4 regions of the Mesorhizobium subarcticum genome follow, and region 1 is predicted to be linked to each of the others. Evidence: riboswitches for the same ligand, from Rfam matches in the RefSeq annotation. Region 1 holds a riboswitch; each other region holds the start of a gene.

Region 1 (5,255 bases):
ACATGAGCGGCGACTGAAAATGCCAATCCTTGCAGATCGTAGCCGCCCTCGAGCAGGCTGACGAGCCGGTTGCCGCTGTGGCGGGCCGCTCGCTGCATCAGCTGACCGGTCGCCCAGTCGAAATCATCCTCTGTCAGATTGATCTCGGCTAGCGGATCGCGATGGTGCGCATCGAAGCCGGCCGAAATGATGATCAGATCGGGCGCGAAATTGTCGAGTGCTGGCAACACGCGCGACAGGAAGGCATCGCGAAACACCTCGCTGCCGGTCTGCGGCGCCAAGGGCGCGTTGACGATGTTGCCGGCTCCGGTCTCGCTCTTCGCGCCGGTGCCGGGATAAAGCGGCATCTGATGCGTCGAGCAATAGAGCACCGAGGGATCGTCCCAAAAGATATCCTGCGTGCCGTTGCCGTGATGCACATCCCAGTCGACGACGGCAACGCGCTCGACGCCATGCTTCTTCTGCGCATAGCGGGCAGCGATCGCCGCCGTGTTGAAAAAGCAGAAGCCCATCGCCGTGTTCTTCTCGGCATGGTGGCCGGGTGGCCGGGCGGCGACGAAGACATTGTCGGCGCGGCCGGCAAAGACGTCGTCGACGGCCGCGTTGGCGGCGCCGATCGCGGTGATCACCGCTTGCCAGCTCTTCGGGCTGGCGGTGGTGTCGGCGTCGATGCGGGCGATGCCCTCGTCAGGAATGGCGGCGCGGACGCGGGCCACGAAATCGGCGGGATGGGCATAGAGGATGGTGGCCTCATCGCCCTCCGGCGCCTTGACGCGGTCGAGTGCGGCAAAGGTTTCGTCGTCGAGGACGCGCTCGATGGCGCGCAAGCGGTCCGGCCGCTCGGGATGGCCGGGCGGCGTGAGGTGTTCGAGGAAGATAGGGTGCGTGTAGAGACGGGTTGTCATGCTCCCTATCTAGTGCCCCGGCGCTGCGATGGCCATGCGTTGCGGCTTGATGGCTGGGGAAAATCACGCCTGCGTCCATTGGCGTCGCTGCGGGGATTGGCGCCGCGGGCGCTTCGGCGTAAGGTCGCCGTCACTGCCTGGTGCCCGCCGGTCTGTTTGTTTAGCCGCATTCTGCGACGCCAAGTGATTTCACTTGGCTGCAAATGCTCTGGCGGGAGAATCGGGAACACGGTTGAATTCCGTGGCGTGCCCAACGCTGTGAGGGGGACCGCGCCGGTAAATGCCACTGTCGATGACGGGAAGGCACCGGACGCGGGTTGATCCCGAGCCAGAAGACCGGCCTGGCAGGCATCGTCATCCGCATGGTCAGGCGGGTGGCATCAGAGCAACGTGCGTCCACTTGGACGCACAAAGTGCGCTCTGACGATGTCAAACTATTGCAATCGCAAGGGGACACGCGATGCCGGAACACATGACCGCTCCTATGGGCGACGGATTCGACCAGACAGCGCGCGACGCGGTCTATCGTGCGATGTTCACACGGCGCGATGTGCGCAGCCATTTCCTGCCAACCGCGATCGACGATGAGGTGCTGGCGCGGCTTTTGCTCGCAGCCCATCACGCGCCATCGGTCGGCTTCATGCAGCCATGGAATTTCATCGTCATCCGCGACGCCGCCAGACGGGAGAAGGTGCGTGACCTGTTTCTGGCCGCGCGCGAACAGGAACTGCCTGAAATCGAGGCAGAGCGACAGGCGCTTTACCGCAAGCTCAAGCTGGAAGGCATCTGCGAGAGCGCGCTCAACATCTGCATCACCTGCGACCGCGAGCGCTCGAAGGGTTCGCCGCTCGGACGCTGGCACAATCCGGAGATGGATCTCTACAGCACGGTCTGCGCGGTGCAGAATTTCTGGCTGGCCGCGCGCGCCGAAGGCGTTGGCGTCGGCTGGGTCAGCATCATCGAGCCGCAAGCGTTGAAAAGCCTGCTGTCCATTCCCGAGCACGTGACGCCGATCGCCTATCTCTGCGTTGGCCGTGTCTCCGAGTTCGCGCCCAAACCAGACCTTGAAACACATGGCTGGGGCCGGCGCTTGCCGCTACCCGAACTGATCATGAGCGAGATTTTTTGCGGGCAAGGCGAGGCACCACTCAAGTCAGCGGTGGCGCATCTCAACACCGTTGCTGTTGCGCCGGCGCTCCCCGCCGATCAGCGGGTCGCGCCCGCAGTGCCCCAGCGCGAGCCGCCGAAGGAGGCGAGCGCCTTGTCCTTGAGTTCCCTGAACTTCGACGACGCCTCGGCCAGCCGGGCGTCCCAGGCTGGATCTGGCACCTGGCCCTCGATGGTCTTGAAATAGACCTGCATCAGGCAGGCGATGGCGAAGGGTTCAATGAAGGCAGCCTTGAAGGCCCAGGCAAAAACGATGGCGAGCACGAAGGCCCAGCCGGCAAGCTGCCCGGGCATCATGAAAAGAATGGCCGCGGCCGGGGCCAGCATCAGCAGGAAGATGACGAACGACACGCCCCACATGATGACCGCCAGCCAGACGGCGTTCTTGACCATGACCTTGCCGTTCTGGGCATATAGCACGACGCCTTGGCGCGCCGTCTCAAACGGCGAGGATGAGTTGATGCGGATGTTGTAGCCGAGGATGATCTCGTCGACATAGGTCAGCGACAGGCGGATCACGGTGTTGATGAAAGAGACCAAGCCGCTCAGGCCCGGAATCGGCAGGAAAGCGGCGATACCGCCAAGCAGGCCGGTGATGGCACGGATGGCGCCCTTGACCAGCTGGTCGACGACAAAAAGGATGTTGGCCTCGGCGAAACGCTCTGTGACAACTTGCTTGGCATAGGCGATCTGGTTCTGGCCGTCGGGAACATCCCGGCCATCAATCAGATGCACCATGACGGCGATATGGCCAGCCTTGACGACGTAGAGGATGTATTCGCGGATCCAGTAGACGGCGATCGAGACGATGCCGAAACCGACCACGCCGCCCCATAGGGCAAAGGACAATGGGCCATCTGGATCTGTGGAGATATGGCCGACGCCATAGCCGACCGAGGCGCCGGTGCCGGTCGCCATGATGTAGGCCAGCGTGATGCCGAAATAGACGATCATGCGAAAGACAATGAACGGCCAGGTCCGCATCATGATGGACACCGACCGGCCGATCTCGAAATCCCACATGCGCCGAATCTCCCCTCAGAGATGGAGGTAGAGGATGAACCCAGACCGGCGATTGTCAACATCGGCAAATGCCGGGGATCGGTCTGGAATCTGTGTTTGCTGTCAGTCGGTGCGGCCACTGTTTTTCTTCAACAGCCCTTCAAGCAGCTGCTTGAACGCCGCCACCACCATCTTCGACGTCGCTTCGGGGTCGTTCGAATTGGCGATCCGTTGCGATGCCTGGCTGCTCGCGCCGTTGATCAGCCGTGCGGCGGTCTCGGGATCGAGCCCGGGGACAACCACCCCTTCCCCCTGCAGCGCGGCCAGATGATCGGCCATTGAACCGACACAGGCATTGGCATTCGACCATTGTGCCGGATCGCCCAGCACGGCCGGGCCGTCGCGGAACATGATGCGCTGGATTTCCGGCTCCAGCGCCATCTCGATATAGGTCGTGCATTCGTCGACGAAACGTTGCCAGCGGGTCGGCGCTCTCGACGCAACCTCGTTCACCCGAGCCGCCATCTCGGCGTCGATCTCGGCGATAACCGCCTCCAGCAGCCCCTTCTTGTCACCAAAATGATGGTAGAGCGCGCCGCGTGTCAGCCCGGCCGATGCTGTGAAATCATCCATCGCCGCTTCGGCGTAGCCAATGGTGCCAAAGGCCTGGCGGGCCGCGGCGATCAGCTTGGCGCGCGTCTCGGCGATCATCTCCTTGCGGGGTCTGTGCATGCGTCTGGCCCTACTCACATACGCTCCGTATGCCAATTGACATACGTAGCGTATAGTCTATCTAATCCTCATACGCGTCGTATGTAATTGTCGGATCGCCTTTTGTCGAGGAATTACAATGCAAAACCCCTATGCTGAAATCTTTCGTGCCCCAGGGGCCAAGGGCTTCGCGGTAGCAGGCTTCATCGCCCGCCTGCCGATCGCCATGGTGCCGATCGGCATCGTTGCCATGCTGTCGCAGACGCGCGGCGAATACTGGCTGGCGGGTGCAGTCGCGGCGACGTTCGCTCTGGGCAACGCATTCGTTTCGCCGCAAACGTCGAGGCTGGTGGACCGCCTTGGCCAGACGCGGGTTGCGGTTCCCGCCACCCTCCTTACATTCATCGCCTTTGCGGTGCTGATTGTTGCGGCCAATCAGGACTGGCCGGTATGGACGCTGTTCGTGTCTGCGCTGGCGGCAGCCGCCATGCCCAGCATGCCAGCCATGGTTCGCGCGCGCTGGACAGAGCTCTTTCGCGGACGTCCGCAAATGAACACTGCATTCGCCTTCGAGTCGGTCGCGGACGAACTGGTCTATATTGTCGGCGCCTCGCTTTCGGTAGGGCTTAGCGCTGCGCTGTTTCCGGAAGCCGGTGTCCTGGCAAGCACGCTGTTTCTTGCCATTGGCTGGGCCGCGTTCATCCTGCAGCGTTCGAGTGAACCCCAAGTGCGGCCGGCTGGTCATGGCTCCAGCGGCTCGGCAATCCGTCTGCGGCCCGTGCAGATCATCACCTTCGCCATAATCTTCGTTGGCGCGACCTTCGCGACGACGGAAGTCAGCACGGTGGCGCTCACCAAGGAGCTCGGCCAACCCGGTGCCGCCAGCTTCGTCATCGGCGTCTATGCGCTGGGATCGTTCATGCTCGGCATCGTGGTCGGCGCGCTCAACCTGAAGGCGCCGCTACAGCGGCAACTCGCCATGGCAGTCGCCGTTCTGGCGCTCAGCACATTGCTGCCGCTCGCCGCCGGCTCGGTGCCGCTGCTCGCACTGACCGTGTTCCTTAGCGGCGTGGCGATCTCGCCGACCTTCATCACCGCTTTCGGCCTGATCGAACGGCATGTGCCGGAAGCAATGCTGACCGAGGGCATCACCTGGGTGACCACAGGCATCGGCATCGGCATGGCGCTGGGCGCGTTTGTCGCCGGCGCGGTGGTGGATGCGTTCGGGTCCCAGAACGGGTTCTGGGTTTCGGTCGCATCAGGCACAATTGCCCTGATCACCGTGCTGCTTGGCCAGCGCAGCCTTGCCACCCATAAATGCGAGCTGGAGGGATGCGAAGCCGCTGCTGTCCCCGCGGAATAGTGTGCTCGGTCCCTGTCGGGGCCGTGCACTCCGCTCTATGCGGCGGGACGTGAAATACGGATCCAGCGCGGTCGTGCCAGCGCAAAAAGCATCGTTGGCGCGCCGTG
Region 2 (5,255 bases), 470 kb from region 1:
GCGGCTCCCGACGACAGGCCGAACAGGAAGGGATCGGCAAGATCGTTGCGGGTCACCGTCTGCAGCAGTGCGCCGACGACACCCAGACCGGCGCCGACACAGATCGCCAGGATCGTGCGCGGCAGCCTGAGGTCGACGACGATCTTGCCGATCGGACCGGACACGTCGTGCCCACCCAGCCCAACTGCATGGCCAAGCGAGGCAACAACATCCGTCAGTGGGGTCAACGTCGAACCATAGGCGATCGACAGCAGTGCGAGAGCGGCCACCGCCACCGCGCCCGCGGCCATGGCCAGCGTGAATGCCTTGTGCCCCGAACGCGCACCGGATCTCTGCCCAGGGGCAAGATGCATCAGAACGCTTCCGGATGCATCGCCTTGGCGATCTTGGCGATCGCTTCGATGTTCGCCGGCCCGGGCGTCAATTCGGCATAACGGAGAGCCACGAAGCGCTCGTTCTTGACCGCGTCCGTCTCCTTCATCGCCGGATGGGCTTTGAGGAAATCGAGCAGTTTCTTGTAGCCGCCACCGTCCTGGTAATCGAGCAGGATGAGGAATTGCGGATTGCGCGATGCCACCGTTTCCCAGTCCGTGTTGCCCCAGCTGGTGTCCATGTCGGCCATGATGTTGTCGCCGCCGGCCGCTGTGATCATGGCACTCGGAATGGCGAATTTTCCGGCGGTGAACGGCTTGTCCTCGCCTGAGTCGTAGAGGAACACCCGCGTTCCCTTGGCGCTGCCGACTTTCGCCGTGATATCGGCGAGCTGCGCCTTCCAGCCGGAGACGAGCTTCTCGGCTTCGGCGTCATTGCCAAAAATCTTGCCCAGTTTTTCGACGTCGCCATACAGCAGGTCCATCGAAGCGGCGGGGCGGTTCTTATCGAGATGGACGCAGCTTTCCGTCAACACCAGCGTCTTGATGCCGTGTGGGGCAAGTGTGTCCGGGGTCACCTCGCCACCCGGCTTCATGCCATAGTACCAGCCGGCGAAGAAGAAATCGGGCTCGACCGCGACGAGGTTTTCGAGCGTCGGGTATTTTGGCGCCAGTTCCGGTATGGAGCCTTGCTCAGCCTTGAATTCTGGACCGACCTTGTACCATCCGGTGATGCCGGTCAGGCCGACGATCGATGGCTGCAGCTTCAGCGCGAAGGCCATCTCGGCCATGTTGAGGTCGTGGATGACGGCGCGCTTGGGCGGCGCATCGAAGGTCAGCGGTTTGCCGCAGCTGTCGACGGTGACGGGGAAGGCGAAGGCTGTCGAGGCCAGCAGCGAGAAGACGAGCGACAGTGCGAGACGTTTCACGGATTTTGCTCCTTGGTTGAACAGTGTCAGAAGAACGATGGGTTCGGTCAGGACGGCGGCGCGGCGCGGTTTGGAACATCGAACACCGTCAGTTCGCGATCCTCGGTGGGATGGCGCAGGCGAAACACGTCGACGCCGAAAATCTCGCGGATCAGTTTTTGCGTCAGCGCTTCGCGCGGTGCGGCCAGTGCATGCAGCCGCGCTTCGTTCATCACCGCGACCCTGGTGGCGAACGGCGCCACCAACGCCAGATCGTGCAGCACCGCGATCACCGTCATGCCGAAGCCGGCCACGAGTTCGAGCAGTTCCGCGCGGGCGCGCGGGTCGAGATGGTTGGTTGGCTCGTCGAGGAACAGCACTTTCGGTTGCTGTGCGACAGCGCGCGCGAGCTGCGCGCGTTGGCGTTCCCCGCCCGACAGCGAGCCAATGGTGCGGCCAAGCAGTGGCAGCAGGCCGGTCCGGCGCAGTGCATCCACGACAATGTCGCGTTCGTCGCTCCTGCGCCTCAGCCCGGCATGCGGGACGCGGCCAAGTTCGACATAGTCGATCACCGCCAGCCGTGGATCCGGCTGGTCGGTCTGGCCGACGACGGCGATGTGCAAGGCCCGCTCGGCGGTCGAAATCCTTTCCAGCCGGCGCCCGCCAAGCTTCACCTCGCCCGAACTTGGCCTGAGCATGCCCGACAGCATGCGCAGCAGCGTGGTCTTGCCGGCGCCATTGGGACCGATGATGGCGAGGCGATCGCCTGATGTCACCGAAAGGCTGACCGCATGGACCAGATTCCGGCCATCCGCCACCGCGCCCAGGTCGCGCGCTTCGAGGAGTGGCATGGTCATCGGCTGTTGCCCGCCAGATTGCCCGGGATGCGAGCCAACGTCTTGCCGGCCAATCCTGCCGGACGCTGTCCCGAGTTGCACCAGCCATCGGCGCGCGAAGCGTAAAGCCCAGCAAATCGCACGAGATCGCCGGCATCGGCCTGCGCATCGATGGAGCCGAACAGATAGGCAGCCTTGCCAGGCGCCTGGAAAGCCACCGTCAGCGGTCGTGCGCAGCCCGCCATGCATTCGACGCCTTCGACCGTGAAGCCACGCGCCACGGCGGGTTCATGGTGGGCCGAGAGCCGGGAGCACAAATCGGCGCACAGGCTTTCGCCCGACCTGATACCAGTCGGGATGTCGCGGCAAAGCGTACACACGATGATGCGATGATGGATGGCGCCGTCCAATTTTCCGTCACTTTCCAAAACTGGCGACGGAAGGATGTTGGCGAGCCGGCCGACAAGACCGACGTCCACGTCTCCTCCCGGCACACCCCGTCCGGTCAACTCAGTGATGGCAGGTCTCCTGGCTCGCGGGTCTTTGCGCAATCCTGCCTTCCCAGCCTTGCCGGCCAGTGGCACTTCGGATCTTGCTCACCGCTTACAGTTGCGGGGGCAGCCACGGTCTTGATCCCATGGGGATCTCACCGTGTTCCCTTTTCACCCCTTGCCTTTCGGCGTGGGGACCATCACCGGGCCATGCTAATTTTGCCCGAAGCGCATCGCAACGATTCTTTTCGACTAAACCTGTCACCATCCCGGCACCCAGCCGGGGCTTCCTCGGAGAAAACCCATGCAACTGCTTCCGTTGGTTATGTAATAACAGAACATTAGAAGACCGCCCCTGCCACTGTCAATCCCTAGCCCGCCCCTTTCGAGTTGCCGTGACGGCTGTGAAGCGCAGACAGGGCGGAGTTCGCGTGAACCCCGCCCTGAATTTGATGGCTAAGGCAGCCGGCCTATTTGCCCGACAGCTGCTTGGCGTTCTCAGGCGTGATCGCCGTGGTGTCGACAGTGACCGTCGTATCCACCGACGAAGCGCAATCGAGCAGTATCTTCTTCGACATCTCGATCGCTTCCTTAGCGCCGGTCGGATAGGTGAAGGTCGCGGCCCAGTCACCCTTGGCCACGGCTTCGATGCCGCCTGCCGGGCCTGGCAAGCCATCAGTACCGATGATCTTGACGTCTTTGCCGGCGCCCTTGGCGGCGAGCAGCGCGCCGGCCGCCATCATGTCGTTGGAGGCATAGAGCACCTTGATATCGGGGTGCGCCTGAAGCATGGCGGAGAAGGCAGTCTGGGCTTTGTCCGGCACCCAGTCGGCGGCCTGCTCGGCCACCACCTGGATCTTGGCGTTTTCCTTGACGCCGTCCTTGAAGCCGTTCAGCCGCTCCACCGCCGGCGTCGAGCTCGGCAAGCCTTCCAACACCGCCGCCTCGCCGCCATCGGGCAGCAGGGTCTTGGCGGTGTATTTGCCGGCCTCGAGCGCGATCTTGTAATTGTCGCCGCCGATGAAGGCGGTGTAGTCCTTGCCGGGGTCGCCGACCGTCTTGCGGTCGAGCTCGATGACCGGGATGCCGGCATCCATGGCGCGCTTGACCGCCGGCGTCAGTGGTGCCGCCTCGAAGGGCGAGATCAGGAGCAGATCCACCTTCTGGGTGATGAAGTTATCGACCTGCGAAGTCTGCGTGTTTACGTTGCCGGCGCCGTCGGCGATCTGCAGCGTGAAGCCCGGCACTTGCTTGGCCGCCGCGGTCAGTTCGTCATTGACATGCTGGCGATAGGGCTCGGCGTTATTGGCCTGCGAAAAGCCGATGATGAACTGGCCGTCCTTGGAGCAGGCCTTGACCAACGGGTCGGCAGCCTGGGCAGTTCCCGCAATGCACAGGCCAGCGCCTGCCAGAAGCACGGCGTGAAGCACGCGCATCGATCCTCTGTTCATGGTTTTCATAACTCACTCTCCTCCTCGTTGGGCCGGGGGCCCGACCTTGGTTTCAGTCGTCATTTGCCGCATTCCTCCTAACGACCCAAACCCTCGCGGCGGCGAACGAGGGATTGAAGCACTGCCGCCAGAACGATGATCGCGGCGGTTGCCAGCAGTTGCATGGCTGGCGTGATGTTGTTGAGCTGAAGGATGTTGGCGAGCGCGCCCAGCATGATGGTGCCGGCGACGGTGCCGACCATCGAGCCGGCGCCGCCGAACAGGCTGGTGCCGCCGATGACCACGGCGGCGATTGCCGTGAGTTCATAACCCATGCCGTCATTGGCGCTGCCGAAGTTGAACTGGCCGGCATGCACGATGCCGGCAAGCGCAGCGGCAAAGCCGGTGATGGCATAGACCGAGATCTTGACCATCGAGACCGGCACGCCTGAAATGCGCGCCGCGCGCTCATTGCCACCGACGGCAAAGACATAGCGGCCGAAGCGCGTGGTGTTGAGCACGATCGTTGCGATCGCGGCAAAGACGATGAAGACGATGGTGGCGACCGGCACGGTATTGTGGAACAGGCGCTCCCCCAGCACCGCGAACACCGGCGGCGCCAGGCCTGGCCCGTCACCATAGGAAATGTTGATGTACTGGTTGCCCGAAACGACCAGCGCCAGGCCGCGCGCCGCCTGCAGGCCGGCGAGCGTGACGATGAAGGGCTCGAGTCGGAAGCGGCTGGAGATGGCGCCCTGGATCGTGCCGAAGACGATGCCCATGATGAGCACGGCGAGGATGGTGGGGATAAGCCCGAACCCGCCGGAGATCATCATCGTCGCGGTGACGACGCTGGACAGCCCCAGCACCGCGCCAACCGAAAGGTCGATGCCGGCGGTGATGATCACGAAGGTCATGCCGATGGCGATGATGCCTGTCTCCGACACCGCGCGCACGATGTTGGCGATGTTGTCGGGGTCGAGGAACAGGATTGCGCCGTGACGGCGCGGCGAGAAGATGATGCCACCGATCGCCACCAGCACCAGGCCGATCAAGCTCTGGAAGCGCACGATCAACGCCAGAGGATCGCGATGCACCGGTGCCGCGGCCACCGGCCCGCTTGCCGTCGAAATCTTGCCTTCAGACATCAGGCCTCCCTGCCATTTGCCGCGGCCAGCACCGTGTGCTCGTCGACGCCGCCGATGAATTCCGCCACGTT
Region 3 (5,255 bases), 2.0 Mb from region 1:
CCGGCGTTTGAAAGATCCAGTCGTTCCACAACTCCGCGCCCAGGCTCGTAAAATCCGGCCTTCGGCACTGCAACCGGCGCCGAAACCGTTGCTTCCCCTCCAGCCAAGCCTGCCAATCGCTGAACCAGCGCGCTCATATTGGCCGGGCCACCCTCGCGGAAATAGCCGAGCAGCGCGTCCAATTCCTCACGCGGCAGCGTTGAGGCTTCGATCAGTCTGAGGTCCTCGTCGTGGCTTTCACCCGGAAGCAAAGCCAGCTTGATGCCGCGTTCGCGGGCTGTCGAGGCAAGCTGGTCGCAGCCGTAGCGCCACCAGTCGTAGCCGCCGAGGATGCGGACAAGGATGATTTTGGCGTGGCGCGCCACACGGTCGATCCAGAGGTCGACCGACATGGGATGGCGCAGGTCGCGCAGCGCCGCCAGCCGCATCGAGGGCAGGCGGGCGGCATCCGCCTTCCATGCGGCCGCAAGGCCAGCAAGGTCGCTGTCTGTAAAGGACAGGGCCACGATATCCGCCGGCGTCTGCCGCAGATCGACCGGCTCGGCGAGATCGTCGAGCGAGGCGGAGGTCGTGGTGAGGATATGCATCGCGGTCTAGCGCGGTTATCCGTTTCACGGAAACGGCGAACCGCTCTATCTCCTTGTTTTTACGCAATTCCTGTGGGAAGCCCGTGAAACACTTTTCCTGGAATTGCTAGGGCGGTTGGCGTCAGCCGGCGAGTATAGCTTCGATTGCCGGGCGGTTCAGCCCCTTCAGGCCAATGACGACGAGGCGCGAGCGGCGATCGTCTTGCGCCGTCCAGGCGCGGTCATAGTAATGATTGACGCGCGGCCCGACGGCCTGCAGCAAAAGCCGCATCGGCTTGCCGCCGACTTCGACGAAACCCTTCACGCGCAGCACATTTTCCTGTTCGGCGGCGGTGGCGACGCGCTTTGCCAGATCATCGGGATTGGCGATCGAGGGAATGTCGACGATGAAGGTGTCGAAGTCGTCATGCTCGTGGTCGAAGGCGCCGTCATGATGGGACTTGCGGTTCTCGATGTCGTCCTCGACGGCGAGCCCGAGGCCGAGCAGCACGGAGGGATCGACCTTGCCATGCGACGTCGGCACGATTTTTACCGCGCGGGCGGAATGTTCATTGATGATGGCGTTGGCGCGGGCCGAACCGGCGGCGTCCATCAGGTCGCTCTTCGACAGGATGATCAGGTCGGCGCAGGCGATCTGATCCTCGAACACTTCCTCGACCGGGTCGTCATGGTCGAGGCTGTCGTCCTGAGCACGCTGCGCCTGCAGGGCGTCCATGTCGTTGGCGACACGGCCCTCGGCCAGCGCCGGGCCGTCGACCACGGCGATGACGCCATCGACCGTCACCCGGCTCTTTACGCTCGGCCATTGGAAGGCCTGGACCAGCGGCTTGGGCAAAGCGAGGCCCGAGGTTTCGATCAGGATGTGGTCGACTTTCGGCGTCAGCGACAGGATCTTGTCCAGCGCCGGAACGAAATCGTCGGCCACGGTGCAGCAGATGCAGCCATTGGCCAGTTCGACGATGTTTTCCTCCGGGCAGGTGTCGATGCCGCAGCCTTTGAGGATTTCGCCGTCGATGCCGATGTCGCCAAATTCGTTGACGATGATCGCTATGCGCTTGCCGCCGGCGTTTTCGAGGAGATGGCGGACCAGCGTTGTCTTGCCGGCGCCGAGGAAGCCGGTGACAACGGTGCAGGGTACACGGGAGAGATTGCCGGCCGGATTTGGAGCGCTCATGGTTGGTCCTTCAGCATGTCGAGAGGTGGAATACGGGCCACGAGGCCGCGCTTGAGGGAATCAGGCCGGCCGCGCCATGGGATGAGGCCATCGGTCGAGGTGGCGAAGAGTTTTGCGCAGGTGATGAGGTCGGGGCCGCTGGTCGGGGTCAGGTCGCCGAAGACATAGCTCCAGCAGCCATCGCGCAGGATCGCGGCGCTGAGACGGCGCTTGCAATTGCCAAGGCATTCGACCGTGCGGACGCGGATATTGTCGGCCGCTGCGGCGCGGCGCGTATCTTCGGCCAAAAGTTCGCCGGCGCGGGGATGCGCGTCGGAGCCGGCCTCATTGCGGCAGGAAGCACAGACGATGACGGTGACGCCCGCCAAGGCATCGTTGTCGGCGGACGAGATATCCGCTGTGCCAGCCGAAAAACTGCTGTTCTGGTCCAAAAAGCCGGGCTCCTTGCCCGGAAACCCGCCGGGCGATCGGATTCTTCTGTCGCAGACGGCAGGTCTCCTGGCTCGCGGGTCATCGCCTTGGATAGCCGCCTTCCCGGGAACTCCCAGTGGCTTTCGGCCTTGGCTCTTCGCTTACAGTTGCGGGGACAGCCGCGGATTTGGGATTTCGTCCCGCACCGCATTCCCTCTTAGCCCTTGCCGTTGCGGGCAGGGGACCGTCTGGATCGGATTTAGGCTTTTGCGGGTGGCGGTGTCAACGCGGGGTTACGACATGGCGATGTCGGCCAGCGCCGGACCCAGACCACCGGCCGGCGTCACGTCCATGCGTTCAAGGCCAAGCCAGCCCTGCATCTGCTTCAATTCCTCGAACAGTTGCGCAGCGGTTTCAGGCGGTGCGCCGGGTTCGGGGTAGGCGGCATGGACGCGCAGGACGCTGCCCGGCCGGTCAGCCCTCAGGTCGACGCGCGCCACGATCTTGTCGCCGAGCAGGAAGGGCAGGACGTAATAGCCGTATTGGCGCTTTTCGGCGGGCGTGTAGATTTCGATGCGGTAGTGGAAATTGAAGAGGCGTTCAGAGCGCGACCGTTCGAAGACCACCGGGTCGAACGGCGCCAGCAAGGCGCGGGCCTCGATTTTCCGGGGCAGGCGGGCGTCCTTGTCAAGGTAAGCCGGCTTGTCCCAGCCCTCGACACGCACCGGCAGCAGTTCGCCCAACTCGACCAGTTCCTCCAGCCGGCCCTTCATGTCGGCCGGCGACAGGCGGAAATAGTCGCGCAAATCGCCTGATGTCGCGATGCCGTGGGCGCGGGCCGAGATGCGCAGCAATTCGCGATGCGCGTCCTCGGCAGCCGGCACCGGCAGATCGAGGATCGCCTGCGGCAGCACGCGTTCCGGCAGGTCATAGAAGCGCTCGAAGCCGCGGCGGTGCGCCGTGGTGATACGACCGGCCCAGAACAGCCATTCGAAGGCGTGCTTGGCGTGGCTCCAGCCCCACCAGCCGCCCGAACCCTTCTGGCCTTCCAGCGCCGAAGCGGCAATCGGGCCGCGCGCGACAACCTCGCGGTAGATCTCTTCTATATAGGCGGCGTGCTCGCGACCCCATTTGGCCAGGCCGAGATACATTTCATCGCCTTGTTCGGCGCGCTGCATGCGCCAGCGCATCAGCGGGTAGGTCTCGACCGGCAGGAACGAAGCCTCATGCGCCCAGTATTCGAAGATTGTGCGCTTGCGGGTGATGGCGGCATTGTCGAGCAGAGCGAGCGGGTAGGGGCCAAGCCGCGAATAGAGCGGCATGTAGTGAGCGCGTACCACCGCGCTTACGGAATCGATCTGCAGCAGGCCGGTGCGGGAGAGCACGCGGGCGAAGTGGCGGCGGTCGGGCGTGCCACTTGGCCGGGGATCGAGAAACCCTTGCGCGGCGAGCGCGATGCGCCGAGCCATGGGGAGCGAGATCTTTTCCTTCATTCGGATGCGACTCTGAGGCGGTTCTGACGGATGATTCCAAGCCATGCTAGCAGGGTTTTGGCGGCAACCGTGTCAGGAGACAAAAGTGGAGTAAAAAATGAAGGAAATCAAACAGGAGCCGATCGGACCAGTTTAGCGCGACATGCCGTCCAGGACGGTGTTTTGAACAAGGTTTGACTTGCTTCGCTGGAAGTGCTGCGCTAACCCTCGCCGCGTTGCAACATAGGCCCCTTAAAACGGTTCAGCGGTTAAACTGTCACGCTTCCGCATTAAGGTCCGGTGCTGTAATCAAAGTGGATTGGCTCCAACGGAAAGCCGAGCATGAACGCACTTCTCAGTTCGTACCTGCCCATTGTCTTGTTCATCGGCGTGGCGCTGGTCGTCGGCTTGGCGCTGCTGGCCGCACCGTTCCTGGTGGCGTACCGCAATCCCGATCCCGAAAAGCTGTCCGCCTACGAGTGCGGTTTCAACTCGTTCGACGACGCCCGCATGAAATTCGACATCCGCTTCTACCTGGTGTCGATCCTGTTCATCATCTTCGATCTGGAAGTGGCCTTCCTGTTTCCCTGGGCCGTGTCCTTCTCGAAGATCGGCATGCTCGGCTTCTGGTCGATGATGGTGTTTTTGGCAGTGCTGACCATCGGCTTTGCCTATGAATGGAAAAAAGGAGCGCTGGAATGGGATTGAACGACAGTTCAGGTACCCTGGTCGCGCCGAAGCCCAAGGGCCTCATCGATCCCAACACCGGCAGGCCGGTGGGGGAGGACGATCCCTTCTTCCTCGAAATCAACAATGAGCTTGCCGACAAGGGCTTTCTGGTCACCTCGACCGAGGCGCTGATCACCTGGGCACGCAGCGGTTCGCTGATGTTCATGACCTTTGGTCTGGCCTGCTGCGCGGTCGAGATGATCCACACCTCGATGCCGCGCTACGATTCGGAGCGGTTCGGTGTCGCGCCGCGCGCGTCACCGCGCCAGTCCGATATCATGATCGTCGCCGGCACGCTCACCAACAAGATGGCCCCGGCGCTGCGCAAGGTCTACGACCAGATGCCGGAGCCGCGCTACGTCATCTCGATGGGCTCGTGCGCCAATGGCGGCGGCTACTACCACTATTCCTATTCGGTGGTGCGCGGCTGCGACCGTGTGGTGCCGGTCGACATCTATGTGCCCGGCTGCCCGCCGAGCGCCGAAGCCCTGCTCTACGGCATTCTTCTCTTGCAGAAGAAGATCCGCCGCACCGGCACGATCGAACGGTAAATCCATGGCCGCATCCCTTAGCGAACTGTCGACCTATCTCGGCGAGAAGCTGATCGGCCGCGTCAACGACGCGGCGATCGCCTTTGGCGAACTCACCGTTCATGTCGAGCCGCGCGACCTGGTCGAAGTGATGACCTTCCTGCGCGACGATGCGCGTTGCCAGTTCATCTCCATCATCGATGTCTGCGGCGCCGATTATCCATCGCGGGCCAAGCGCTTCGACGTCGTCTATCACCTGCTCTCGCCGAAACAGAATGTGCGCATCCGCGTCAAGGTTCTGGCCGACGAGGAGACGATGGTGCCGTCGATCACCGGCGTGTTCCCGGGTGCC
Region 4 (5,255 bases), 1.5 Mb from region 1:
CGCGTGGCCGGATAATCCTTAGCCACACTTTCGGCGGCGGTGATGAGATACCGGGCGTAATCCGGCAGGGTTTCGAGCGTGACGCGCGGCATCCTGCGCCTCTATCCCAGCCGCAACCGGCCCGTCAGGATGCCTGCTTGACCGCCGGCCAGCCCAGGGGTTCCTCGACCTCGTGTATGGGATCCACAATGATCAGGTCGGCGAGGTCGTCGTGAATGCTCACATGGAGCGGCTCGCTCGTGGCGGCAAGTTCGGCGGGCAGCTCGCCCGGCAGCGGTTGCGCCGTCGCTTCCAGACGTGCCAGCAATCCCAGGTCGAGCAATTGCGATATGAAGTGGTCGAGTTCGGCCGCAGCTATTGTCGAGCCGCCTGCGGCCAGCCCGATCAGGGCCTGGGCATCGATCCCCGACGAAAGCGCCTGCCAAACCCTGCTGCCGGAATCTGAGAAGCCGAAATATTTGCCATTCGCAAGGTTGAGCACCACGGCCTCGCCATCGAAGGATTCGAAGACAATATCCCTGTTCGCAACCGCATAGACATTGGAATCACGCATTATCGTCGCCCCGCCCCGCAATTCCGCCCCCCAGCAGGATCGCTTCACCTACAACGCCTGTAAACGCTCGGTTCTTTGTTGGCAAGGCAACCGGTGCTGGCAAGGCGCCGAGCATTTCGGGACTCAGTTGGTCGCCAAGTGGATCACGCTTCGATTTCGAGCGCTGACAGCGGCTTCGAGCAACAGGCCAGGATGAAGCCGTCATCGATCTCGTGATCGAGGATGCCGCCATTGTGGCTCATCTCGACAGCGCCGGAGACCTTCTTCACCTTGCAGGTTCCGCACAGACCGAATTCGCAGGCGGCAGGTATCCGCACGCCCGAAGAACGTGCCGTCTGCAGCACGGTCTGGCCGGCGACGCATTCGGCGTCGACGTCCGAAAGCGCGAACCGGATCGGGGTTGCGGCTTCGAAGGGAACAGCCGCGCCGTCTTGCGCCGGCGCTGCGAATGGCGCCGGGATTTCCTCCACCGCAGGCGCGGCAAAGCTTTCCTGGTGATACTTCGTCATGTCGAAACCAGAAGCGTCCAGCATGCCACGCACGGCACGCATGAAAGGATCGGGGCCGCAGCAAAAGATTTCACGTTCGCGGAAATCGGGCGCGAGCAGCGGCAGCCGGATGGCGTCGATGCGGCCCATATGGCCGTACCAGCCCTCGCGGCTCGACCGCTCCTCGATCATGAAGCCGAGCGACAGGCCCGGCATATGGCCGCCGAGCAGTTCGAGCTCCTTGCGGAAGATGATCTCTTCGGCGCGCCGTGCGCAATTGACGAAGCCGACATCGGTCCATGGCGCGCAGTCGTTCAGCCAGCGCAGCATCGACATCATCGGCGTCACGCCCGAACCGGCCGAGATGAACAGATATTTGGCCGCCGGATGGCTGTGCAGCGAGAAGTCGCCACTCGGTCCATAGGCTTTGACGTGCGAGCCGGGCTTCAGATGGTCGAACATCCAGCGTGTGCCGATGCTGCCTGCCTGCGCCTTCACCGTCACCGCGATGGAGAACGGCCGTGACGGCGACGACGACAGCGTATAGGTGCGCATCAGCGGCCCGTCTGGCGCCGGCAGCTCCAGCGTCACGAACTGGCCCGGCTTGTAGCGGAACCAGGTCTGGTTGTCGGAGCGAAAGGTGAAGGTCTTCACGTCAGGCGCCTCGTCGCTGACGCCGATCACTTCCAGCACCTGGAGCCTGTCGTTCCAGGGCGCCATCTGATCGAGATGGCGATAAAGGCCAAGGTCAGTCATCGCGTTCATTCCTTAACCTCTCAAGCCACGCTGCGCAGCGCCGGCCGGCCGCCTTCGGCAAGGCGCGGACCGATGAAGCGCGCGTACCAGTCGACGAACTGGATCACGCCGCCCTCATGCAGCTCCGAATAGGGGCCGGGTTCATAGGCCGGCGACAGGATGCCAAAGGCGTTTTCCTCGACGATGCGGCGGTCCTGGTCGTTTGTCTCGGTCCAGACATGGATGAGCTCGGCGAGATCGTAGTCGACGCCCTCGACCGCATCCTTGTGCACCAGCCATTTGGTTGTCACCGCGGTTTCCGTGGCGCTGATCGGCAGCACGCGGAAAGTAACGGCATGGTCGATGAGGATGTGGTTCCACGTCGTCGGGTAGTGATAGTGCATCAAGGTGCCGATGCGGTCGGCCGAGACGCTGTCGGACAGGTTCTTCTTCACCGCGCGCTTGCCGGTCATCGTGTAACTGACCGCATCGCGCAGCAGCGGTGCGCGCGTGGCGCGGTATTGTCCGGCCGGATCGATGCGGAACTTGCTCGGCAGGCTGGCGGCCTCGCATTTCGCCCAGTGCGCCAGCATTTCGGGATCGCTGTCGGCGCCTTGCACGCCGGTCACGGTCGGTGCTTCCGGGAAGGTCTTGCAGAGTTCCGGGTGGTTACCGGCGCAATGGTAGCATTCGCGGTTGTTTTCCCAGACGAGTTTCCAGTTGCCCTTCTCGACAATGGTGCTCTCGAAGGCGACCTTCGCCTCGCCCAGCCGGTGTGGCTTGAGATAGGGTTCGATCATCGCCCGCATCGGTGCGAAGTCGGCCGGCTCCTTTGCCAAACAGATGAAGATGTAGCCGGCGACACTTTCGCAGGCGACCGGCTTCAGGCTGAACTGGCTCTTGTCGAAACCGTCGGCCATCTGGCGGGCGAACAGCAGGCGGCCGTCCAGCTCATAGGTCCACTGGTGATAGGGGCAGACCAGTTTGGCGGCGGTGCCCTTGTCGGTGTTGCAGACACGGCTGCCGCGATGGCGGCAGGAATTGTGGAAAGCGTTGATCTTGCCCTGCTGGTCGCGCACCAGCACGACCGGATAGTCGCCGATCTGCACGGTGATGAAGCTGCCGGGCTTCGGCAGTTCGCAATCATGGCCGATGAACAGCCAGTCGCGATACCAGATCAGCTCCATGTCCAGCTTGAAGTAGTCCGGGTCGGTGTAGAAGGGTTGTTCGAGCGAGAACCCGTCCCTGCGGCTGTTCAAGAGCCTCAGCATGTCGTTGCGAGCATCCATGTCCTGTCCTCATACTTCAAGGACTGAACTGGTGGTGACGGAGGAAGGACCGGACGCAGGCCGGCGGAAGCCGGGCATGCACCATCCGCCTCTTGACCGCCCACCGCGATCAGTCGAGTTCAAATATCTCGGGCTGGTTTCCGGGCTCTGGAGTGTCCTTGCGGACGGTCGCGACACCTTCCCAGGCTTTCGCCCAGTGGTCTCCCGTTGCGACTTGAACTCCACCACCGTTGCGGGGGCAGCGCCGGACTTTGACCGGCTTCCCAATTCTCCGCCCCGTCGTCACGAAGCGGCACCTGAGATGCCATGATCTAACCACGGCAACGATCGCGACATCGGCATGAAAGCGACATCGTATCCATGCGGCGCGACACGCCGGACGAAACGCTCCGGCCAGCGATTGAACAGCTGAGATCCGGTCTGGCTAGCAATCTGTGCCGTTTCGAATCGTCTCTTTTTCGGCTCCTGGCGCGGGGAAAACAGGCCAACGGTATCGAAAAGTGACTATTAGCAACTTCTAAAATCGAACCGAACGGTTCGTTTCTGTTGACAATGCGTGCAGGACGGTGTGAACGCTGACGCCCGGATACACTCGGTGAGTGGGTCGGCATGTTTATTTAAGTAATTGTATTAAATACACAAAAAAAGATGATCGGCATGCTTATTAAAATTACAAGATGTAAAATCATGGCCCAGACGGAACAACTTCGTGATTGGAATCCGGCAGACGGCTCACCCACATCGGGGCTGTCCGAACGACGCGATTTCATCCCAAGACACGCCGCTAGACGGACAGCAAAAATACTGGAGTACTTAAAATGAAAAAGATCATTCTCACTGCCGCCGCCCTTCTGGCGATTTCCGGCAGCGCCTTCGCTGGTAGCGACCACTACGGCTCGAATGCCCCTGCAGCCACTGCTGCTGTCGACAGCTCGTACACCGCTTCGGTCAAGAAGTCGGAACCGGCTGCTCAGACGCCTGCCACGGGTGCCGACCGCAACCTCTTCGGCCACTAACAGCCGATCCTCCGGAGCGGTGGGCTTGCCTGCCGCTCTGTTGAAACTTGAAATTCAGGAGACTTGAAATGAAGAAGATCATTCTTGCTGCCGCCGCTGTTCTGGCCATTTCCGGCAGCGCTTTCGCCGGCAGCGACAACTACAACGCCAATAGCGCCAACCCGCCTGCTGCGACTTCGGTTGACAACTCGCGTACGGGTTCGATCCGCGAAAACGGCTCGCCCGTCTACAAGCTGCTCAACTCGTCGGGCGACGTGCAGAAGTCGGCGCCCCAGGGCAGCGACCGGAACCTCTTCGGCCACTAACAGCCAAAGTCGATCCAAAAAAGAGCGGCGGGCCTGGCCCGCCGCTCTTTTTTGTGCCTTGATCCAGCGGGCCTGGCCGCTTCAGGCTGCCTTTGCTTCCGGTTTCTGGAGCGCGAAGGAATGTCCGTCCGCATCGAAGATGTGCAGGTCTTCGCCATTGGCACTGAGCCGCAATGTCGAGCCGCGCTTGACCTCGACATTGCCCGGCAGCTTGGTCACCAGTGGCAGGTCGGCGCGGCCAATGTCGACATAGACCAGCTGTACCTCACCGAGTTGCTCGACATAATCGACCGTTCCTTCGAACAGATACTCCGTGCCGATGGCGACAATCAGGTCTTCCGGCCGCACGCCGAAGCTCACGGCCGCACCCTTCGCCGAGGCGGGCGTGGTAATCGTCACCGTGGCCTTGCGCCCGCCGACATGGCTGACCACGGTCGGCGTGCCGGTCTGTTCGATGGTCGCCGGCAGGATGTTCATGGCCGGCGAGCCAATGAACTGGGCGACGAACAGATTGCCGGGCTTCTTGTAGAGATCCATCGGCGTGCCAACCTGCTCGATATGGCCGTCCTTGAGCACGACGATGCGGTCTGCCAGCGTCATCGCCTCGACCTGGTCGTGGGTGACGTAGATCATGGTCGTGGCCGGCATCGATTCCTTGAGCTTGGCGATCTCGATGCGGGTAGCGACGCGCAGTGCGGCGTCAAGGTTCGACAGCGGTTCATCGAACAGGAACACCTTTGGGTTGCGCACGATGGCGCGGCCGATGGCGACGCGCTGGCGCTGGCCGCCCGACATCGCCTTGGGCAGCCGGTAGAGATATTTGGTCAGCTGCAGGATTTCGGCTGCCTGTTTCACGCGCCGGTCGATCT

Evidence for each region. A riboswitch is a leader RNA that binds a small molecule or an ion and turns the genes downstream of it on or off. The one in region 1 is predicted to bind cobalamin.
Region 2: another riboswitch for cobalamin. It lies ahead of ACZYHG_RS27170 (DUF1636 family protein); the one in region 1 lies ahead of bluB (5,6-dimethylbenzimidazole synthase).
Region 3: another riboswitch for cobalamin. It lies ahead of ACZYHG_RS19630 (DUF1636 family protein); the one in region 1 lies ahead of bluB (5,6-dimethylbenzimidazole synthase).
Region 4: another riboswitch for cobalamin. It lies ahead of ACZYHG_RS04320 (aromatic ring-hydroxylating oxygenase subunit alpha); the one in region 1 lies ahead of bluB (5,6-dimethylbenzimidazole synthase).

What each region holds. Positions count from the first base shown of each region.
Region 1 is NZ_CM144237.1:5,999,894-6,005,148, forward strand. Features, by position in the region: gene ACZYHG_RS29430 (histone deacetylase family protein) at 1-905, opposite strand, end outside; cobalamin riboswitch at 1,083-1,264, shown strand; partial or broken gene bluB (5,6-dimethylbenzimidazole synthase) at 1,438-1,947, shown strand; gene ACZYHG_RS29440 (hypothetical protein) at 2,112-3,095, opposite strand; gene ACZYHG_RS29445 (TetR/AcrR family transcriptional regulator) at 3,198-3,806, opposite strand; gene ACZYHG_RS29450 (MFS transporter) at 3,925-5,148, shown strand; gene ACZYHG_RS29455 (GNAT family N-acetyltransferase) at 5,184-5,255, opposite strand, start outside.
Region 2 is NZ_CM144237.1:5,530,520-5,535,774, forward strand. Features, by position in the region: gene ACZYHG_RS27155 (FecCD family ABC transporter permease) at 1-353, opposite strand, end outside; gene ACZYHG_RS27160 (ABC transporter substrate-binding protein) at 353-1,300, opposite strand; gene ACZYHG_RS27165 (ABC transporter ATP-binding protein) at 1,348-2,136, opposite strand; gene ACZYHG_RS27170 (DUF1636 family protein) at 2,133-2,594, opposite strand; cobalamin riboswitch at 2,617-2,823, opposite strand; gene ACZYHG_RS27175 (substrate-binding domain-containing protein) at 3,077-4,066, opposite strand; gene ACZYHG_RS27180 (ABC transporter permease) at 4,135-5,184, opposite strand; gene ACZYHG_RS27185 (sugar ABC transporter ATP-binding protein) at 5,184-5,255, opposite strand, start outside.
Region 3 is NZ_CM144237.1:4,015,551-4,020,805, forward strand. Features, by position in the region: gene ACZYHG_RS19620 (cobaltochelatase subunit CobN) at 1-587, opposite strand, end outside; gene cobW (cobalamin biosynthesis protein CobW) at 709-1,761, opposite strand; gene ACZYHG_RS19630 (DUF1636 family protein) at 1,758-2,192, opposite strand; cobalamin riboswitch at 2,233-2,436, opposite strand; gene ACZYHG_RS19635 (winged helix-turn-helix domain-containing protein) at 2,466-3,665, opposite strand; gene ACZYHG_RS19640 (NADH-quinone oxidoreductase subunit A) at 3,987-4,352, shown strand; gene ACZYHG_RS19645 (NuoB/complex I 20 kDa subunit family protein) at 4,343-4,924, shown strand; gene ACZYHG_RS19650 (NADH-quinone oxidoreductase subunit C) at 4,929-5,255, shown strand, end outside.
Region 4 is NZ_CM144237.1:940,955-946,209, reverse strand. Features, by position in the region: gene ACZYHG_RS04335 (serine kinase) at 1-92, opposite strand, end outside; gene ACZYHG_RS04330 (PqqD family peptide modification chaperone) at 125-574, opposite strand; gene ACZYHG_RS04325 (FAD-binding oxidoreductase) at 697-1,797, opposite strand; gene ACZYHG_RS04320 (aromatic ring-hydroxylating oxygenase subunit alpha) at 1,818-3,065, opposite strand; cobalamin riboswitch at 3,180-3,380, opposite strand; gene ACZYHG_RS04315 (DUF680 domain-containing protein) at 3,884-4,081, shown strand; gene ACZYHG_RS04310 (DUF680 domain-containing protein) at 4,150-4,386, shown strand; gene ACZYHG_RS04305 (ABC transporter ATP-binding protein) at 4,468-5,255, opposite strand, start outside.